3 regions of the Thioalkalivibrio sp. ALJ4 genome follow, and region 2 is predicted to be linked to each of the others. Evidence: predicted binding sites of a transcription regulator. Region 2 holds the regulator's gene; each other region holds the start of a gene.
The links. The regulator sigma-54, encoded in region 2, starts transcription at its own class of promoters, with help from an activator protein. The targets are predictions, from matches to a motif close to TGGCANGNTNCNTGCTT.
Positions count from the first base shown of each region.

Region 1: the regulator sigma-54 is predicted to act here: its motif matches at 1,164-1,180, upstream of fliL (flagellar basal body-associated protein FliL).
Region 3: the regulator sigma-54 is predicted to act here: its motif matches at 1,268-1,284, upstream of flgB (flagellar basal body rod protein FlgB).

Region 1 covers NZ_KB897919.1:324,135-326,332, reverse strand. The annotation lists gene C936_RS0111050 (flagellar hook-length control protein FliK) at 1-963, shown strand, start outside; gene fliL (flagellar basal body-associated protein FliL) at 1,253-1,741, shown strand; gene fliM (flagellar motor switch protein FliM) at 1,750-2,198, shown strand, end outside.
Region 2 covers NZ_KB897917.1:973,110-975,307, forward strand. The annotation lists gene lptB (LPS export ABC transporter ATP-binding protein) at 1-277, shown strand, start outside; gene C936_RS0104595 (RNA polymerase factor sigma-54) at 336-1,829, shown strand; gene hpf (ribosome hibernation-promoting factor, HPF/YfiA family) at 1,832-2,170, shown strand; gene C936_RS0104605 (PTS sugar transporter subunit IIA) at 2,175-2,198, shown strand, end outside.
Region 3 covers NZ_KB897920.1:120,337-122,534, forward strand. The annotation lists gene C936_RS0112020 (flagellar hook assembly protein FlgD) at 1-311, opposite strand, end outside; gene flgC (flagellar basal body rod protein FlgC) at 325-744, opposite strand; gene flgB (flagellar basal body rod protein FlgB) at 781-1,191, opposite strand; gene C936_RS0112035 (protein-glutamate O-methyltransferase CheR) at 1,372-2,187, opposite strand.

The DNA of each region.
Region 1 (2,198 bases), on a different contig from region 2:
GCAGAAGGCGAGGGTTTCCTCGATATTCTTCAGCCGCAGCTCGAGGCGCTGCTGGCCGATCTGGGCGTGGGTGAAGAGGAGCTTGAAGGGCTCGATCTGGAGGGCATGCTGGCCCGCTTGCAAGCCCTGATGGACGGAGGCGAACTGGCCGTCGAGGTGGAATCGGGCGGCAAGGATTTGCCGCTGGCCGCGCTCATGACGGCAGTGGATGATCGCCCCGGTCCGTCCGTTGCACGTATGGAGCGCGGCGAAGGCAACGGTGGCGCGCGCGAGATCAAGCCGTTGCCTGCAGCGGTCATGCGGCTGTTCCTCGAGTCCAGCCAGGGCTCGGCTGCTTCAGGCGGCGGGGCGGGCACCGAGCTGCTCGGTCCGAACAGCCGCCTTTCGCGCGAGAATGTTCTGGAGCTGCTGGCGCAATGGATGTCCCAGGGGACTGATACGCAAAGGGCGCAGGGACGCGCGGAACCTCTGGCCGGCATTCTGCCGGCGCATGTACAGGCTGCGGAAGGCAGCGAGGGTTCACGCAGCTCGTTGCGCCTGGACCTGGCTCGGCTGCTGCAGCCGGGTGGCGAGCGCGAGCTGACGGACCAGATCCGCATGCTGGCGCGTGCCCAGGGCGGCCGTACCGAGATCAAGCTGCACCCGCCGCAGCTGGGGACACTCGATGTCCGCCTGAACGTGGACGGTGATCGAGCCACCGTCCAGTTCATCAGTGCAAATCCGGTGACCCGCGAGGTTCTGGAGGCGGCGATGCCTCGGCTGCGCGAGAGTCTTGCCCAGAGCGGCCTTACGCTCGAGGATGCGACCGTGTCCGATCAGGCGGCCGAAGAGCGTGAAGGTCAGCAGGAATTGGCTGACGGGCAGCGGGCCGGGCGCGAGGCTGATGAGTCCGAAGCCGAAGGCGAGCAGGCTACGGGTAGCACCCTTTCGATTCTGAACCGCCGACTTGACCTCTTCGCCTGAGTAAGTCCGTTTGCAAAAGACCGGGTGCGTAAACCCGCCCGGTCGTTCCCATCCCCGGTTTGTGTGCCGCCAAGATCCCGTCTTCTGCCGGGTTCGGGGCGGCTGAATCTTGACGATCCCCTTGTTCTTTCCCGGTTGCACCCCTCCAGAGTTCTCTTTTCCCCTTCTTAAGTGTCGGAAAATATTACGTAAACCAATCTTGGCACTGCCTTTGCTATGAGTTCAGGCAATAGTCAGCGCGATCCCGTGCCGTCAACATGGACGGATTCACGAATCTCGAGGGTAGGAAATGGCGGAGAAAGAAGTCGAACTGGGTGAAGAAGGCGCCGGCAAAAAGGGCAAGAAAGGGCTGCTCTGGATTGTCATTTTACTGGTGCTCGTGTTCGCCGGGGCCGGCGCGGCGGCTGCGTGGTTTTTCTTGTCCGGCGGTGGCGAGGAAGAGACCGGCGAAGAAGGCCCTGCCGAGCGCCACTATCACGGACTGGAGCCGATGACCGTGAACATTGATGGGCCCGGACGCATTCGCTATCTCCGGCTCGAGCTAAGCGTCGTGACAACCGACCCCGAGGTGATTGCAGCGCTGGAGCGGCATATGCCGGCCGTTCGCAACGATGTGCTGGGCCTGCTTGGAGAGAAACACTACGACGACCTCAATACGCGTGACGGGAAGGAATCGCTCGCCGAGGAGCTGCGCGAGGCGATCGCCGAGATCCTTGAGGAGCGGGACGCACCACATGATGTGGAAGCGGTGCGCTTTAACGAACTGGTCATGCAGTAGGCAGAACCATGGCGCAAACGGACATCCTCAGCCAGGACGAGATCGACGCCCTCCTTCATGGGGTCGATGACGGCGATATCGAAACGGATGACCCGTTTCCGAATGACGGAGAGGCCCGCGAGTTCAACTTCGCGACGCAGGATCGGATCGTGCGTGGGCGGATGCCCACGCTGGAGATGATCAACGAGCGCTTTGCACGACACCTCCGGGTACGCCTGTTCAATATGCTGCGTCGCTCTGCGGAGCTCTCCGTGGTCGGCACTCGGGTCTCGAAGTTCTCGGAGTACATGCACTCCTTGTTCGTGCCGACCAGCCTGAACCTGGTGCGGGCGCATCCGCTGCACGGGACTGGTCTGTTCGTGTTCGACCCGAAGCTGGTGTTCATCCTGGTCGACAACTTCTTTGGTGGCGACGGTCGCTACCACACGCGCATCGAGGGACGGGATTTCACGCCGAT
Region 2 (2,198 bases):
GGCACTGGCCGGTGACCCGCGCTTTATCTGCCTGGACGAACCGTTTGCCGGCGTGGATCCGATTTCCGTGGGTGATATCCAGGCCGTGATTGGGCATCTGGCCCAGCGCGGGATCGGTGTGCTGATTTCCGACCACAACGTGCGCGAGACCCTCGGAATCTGCGACAGGGCCTATATTCTTAGTGAGGGCCGCATCCTGAGCGCCGGGACCCCGCAGGAGCTGCTGGACGACCCCCAGGTGCGCCGCGTGTATCTCGGAGAAAACTTTCGACTGTGAACATTGATCAGTGTTTCCTTAAGATGATCTTGATGGTCACCATGGACCTCAAACCGCGATGCTGAAACCCGGGCTCAATCTGCAGCTGGGGCAGACGCTGACGATGACCCCGCAGCTGCAACAGGCGATCCGTCTGCTGCAGCTTTCCACGCTGGAGTTGCAGGCGGAGATCCAGCAGGCGCTGGAAAGCAACCCCATGCTCGAGCAGGTGGAGGACGAGGGCGAGGAGGCCCCGCCCGAGCGCCCGGAGGAAGGGGGCGAACGGGTCGACGGGGATCGCATGCAGGCCGACACGGCTGGCGATGACGTGATCCCCGAGGAGTTGAGCACCGACAGTCGCTGGGACGACATCTACGAGCCCGCCCCGAGCCCACGCGGCCTGGACGACCGCGACCCGCTGGAGAATACCTCCGACGGCGAGGACGAGGGCCTGCAGGACCACCTGCTCTGGCAGCTGCATCTGAGCCACCTGACCCCACGAGACCAACGGATCGGGGCGGCGCTGATCGACGCGATCAGCCCGGACGGCTATCTGGACAGTGAACTCGAGGCGCTGGCGGAGATGATCAGCCAGGGCGAAGACGAGCCCGTGGGGGTCGACGAGGTCGAGGCGGTGCTGCACTGGATTCAGCAGTGCGACCCGCTGGGCGTCGGTGCGCGGGACCTGCGCGAGTGCCTGGAGATCCAGCTGCGCCATTTGGCGCCGGATGCCCCGGCGCGTGACGCGGCTCGAGCCATCCTGGAAAACGGCATGGAGAGCCTGGCCAAGCGGGACTACCGAGCCCTGCAGCGCCAGTCCGGCGTGCGCGACCCGGACGAGCTGGCGCGGGCGCTGGACCTGATCCGCACCCTGAATCCGCGGCCCGGTGCCCAGATCAGCGAGTCCACTTCGGAATACGTCGTGCCGGATGTCTATGTCCGCCATGACCGCGATGGCTGGCGCGTGGACTTGAACCCGGAGATTGCGCCGCGCATTCGCATCAACGATCTCTATGCGGGCATGGTGCGGCAGGTCTCCGATGCGCGTGATAGCGCGTTTATGCGCGATCAGTTGCAGGAGGCGCGCTGGTTCCTGAAGAGCCTGCACAGCCGGAACGACACCCTGCTGCGGGTCGCCCAGGCCATCGTCGTGCGCCAGCAGGGGTTTCTCGAGCATGGTGAGGTTGCCATGCAACCGCTGATCCTGCGCGATATCGCCGAGACCCTGGAGATGCACGAATCGACCATCTCGAGGGTGACTACACAGAAATACATGCACACCCCGCGTGGGGTATTCGAGTTCAAGTACTTCTTTTCCAGCCATGTTGGCACAGCCGATGGCGGCGAATGCTCGGCGACCGCGATCCGTGCCATGATTCGGGAATTGATTGGTGGCGAGACCCCGAACAAGCCACTGAGTGATGCAAAACTGGCCCAGATCCTGTCGGATCGGGGCATTAATGTGGCCCGACGCACCGTGGCCAAGTACCGCGAGGCTATGCACATACCGTCTTCCAGCGAACGCCGGCAGATGGCGAGTATGCCCAGTGGAACCAAGCAAAAAGGAGCCTGACCATGCAGATCAATCTGACCGGCCATCACGTCGATATCACCGACGCCCTGCGCGACTACGTGAACGAAAAGTTCGCGAAGCTGGAACGCCACTTCGACAAAGTGATCGACGTGCATGTGGTGCTGACCCACGAGAAAAACCAGAACCTGAACAACAAGGCGGAGGCCAATCTCCAGGTCAGCGGCAATCACATCCACGCCGAAGCCAGTCACGAGGATATGTATGCGGCGATTGATGGCCTGATCGACAAGGTGGATCGTCAGCTGATCAAGCACAAGGAAAAGGTCAAGGACCATCACCGCGCCGAGGGTGCCCAGCGCAACCGCGAACAGGCCCTTTAACGCAATGACCATTGCCGAGCTGATCACC
Region 3 (2,198 bases), on a different contig from region 2:
CTGAAGTCGGTTGGGACAAGGACGTCCTTACCCACCAGGGAGGCCGCTTGCAGGGTCTGGCTCTGGCCCATGGACTGAGCGAGTTTCTCGAAGGACTTCGAAAGCTCTTCGATCCCCGTGACGGTCGAGAACTGAGCCATCTGACCGATAAACTCCCCGTTTTCCATCGGTTCAAACGGGTCCTGATTCTGCAGCTGGGTAGTCATCAGCTTCAGGAAATCGTCCTGACCCAGGCGATCCGTCTCCTTGTCGTCCTGCTTGGGACGTGACAGGCCCAAGCGGTCCAGCATTTCGGGTGATATCTGAGTCATGGGAGGCTCCGGTTTAGCCCTGGCCGATCTGCAGCGTTCGCTGCAACAGCTGGCGCGAGGTCTCCATCACCTCGACGTTCGCTTCGTAGTTGCGCGAGGCCGACATCATGTTGGCCATCTCCTCCACCACGCTGATCGCGGGACGGAAGATGTAGCCGTCTTCGTTGGCCTGCGGATGGTTTGGTTCGTAGTGCGCCTGTGGCGGCGCGCGCGACTCATCAATTCCCGCCACCCGCACGCCATTGGAGGCGCCGTTCGGATCGGCCTGGTTCATCACGGTCTGAAACAGCACCTGCTTCGCCCGGTAGGCCTCGTCGGGGTTGGTCGCCACGGTGTTGGCGTTGGCCAGATTCGACGCGACCGTATTCAGCCGCACCGACTGCGCGGTCAGCGCGGAGGCCGAGGTGTTGAACAGATTAAACAGATCACTCACGACATCACTCTCCTGTTCCCAGCGTTGGCGCTCGCATTAGCGCTCGCCCCGCAGAGCATCACGGATGCCGGAAACCCGGCGGTTCAGGAACTCGAGGCTGCTCTGGTACTGCAGGGAATTCTCGGCAAAGGCCGCCCGCTCCAGCTGCGGGTCCACCGTGTTGCCATCCAGAGACGGCTGCGACGGCACGCGATAAAGCGTCTCCATCGACCCGTTGGCACCACCCGCCCCGCCGGCGCCGATATGGCCCTGATGTGTGCTCGCCATCGGCATGTTGCCGCCCTCGCCGGCCGCCGCCTGCAGCACCGAGCGAAAGTCGATATCGCGCGCTTTGTAATTCGGCGTATCGGCATTCGCGATATTCGAGGCCAGCAGCTCCATCCGCTTCGCACGGACGTTCACCGCCTCCGGGAGAATGCCCATCGCCTTGTCGAGAGAGAGACTCATCCGTCGTACCCCGTCCGCCACTGGCGAACTTCAGGTTCCTCGGGACGAAACCGCTTCGCCCCGTACGACAGGGACAAAGCAATTGGTGTGCCACTATGGGCCGAAAGAGGTTGGGAGAGCAGCGCCGAGGGTGGCGCCCGGATCGCGGGAGCGACCGTATGGAAAGGCGGAAAGGGCCGATCAGCCCTTCAGGCGAAGGACGGAGCCGTACTCGGTGCGAACGGTTTCGAAGGCCTGGGTGTAAGGACCCGCTGTCTCGGAAGCGCCAAGAAACAGATAGCCACCGGGATTCATCTGGCGGGCAATTCCGTCAAGAACCTGTCGCTTGGTCTCGGCGGAGAAATAGATCAGCACGTTGCGACAGAACACGATGTCGAACTTGCCCAGCGCCGCATAGCTGTCGATCAGGTTGAGCTTCTGGAAACGGCAGCGGCGCTGGATCTCCGGGCGTACGCGATGGCCCTCCGCCACGGTCTCGAAGAAGCGGGCGCGCCTCGCCTCGCTCAGGCCACGGACGATGCTCAGCCCGTCGTACACCGCGCGCCGGGCATCGTCCAGAATCTTCTCCGAGAGATCCGTACCCAGGATCGATACCGGCACCACACGCTTGGGCCGCGATTCCTCCCACTCGGACGCCACCATCGAGATGCTGTAGGCCTCCTGTCCGCTGGAGCAGCCGGACGACCAGACCTTGATCCCTGCGCCTTTCTCCGCCCGTTCCGGGAGCAGTACATGGCGCAGGATCTCGAACGGGAAGCCATCGCGAAACCAGGAGGTTTCGTTCGTGGTCATCGCGTCGATCACACGCGTGCGCAGGCGCGGGTTGGGTGCCTGGCGCATTGCGTGCAGCAGCTCCGGCACACTCTTGTAGCCGAACTCGTCCAGCAGCCGCGACAGTCGGCTCGACACGAGATACTGACGACTGTCGCCCAGCACCAGGCCACAGCACTCGGAAAGAAAACGCGAGAACTCCTCGTAGTCACGCGAGTCGATCACGAAGTCATCCT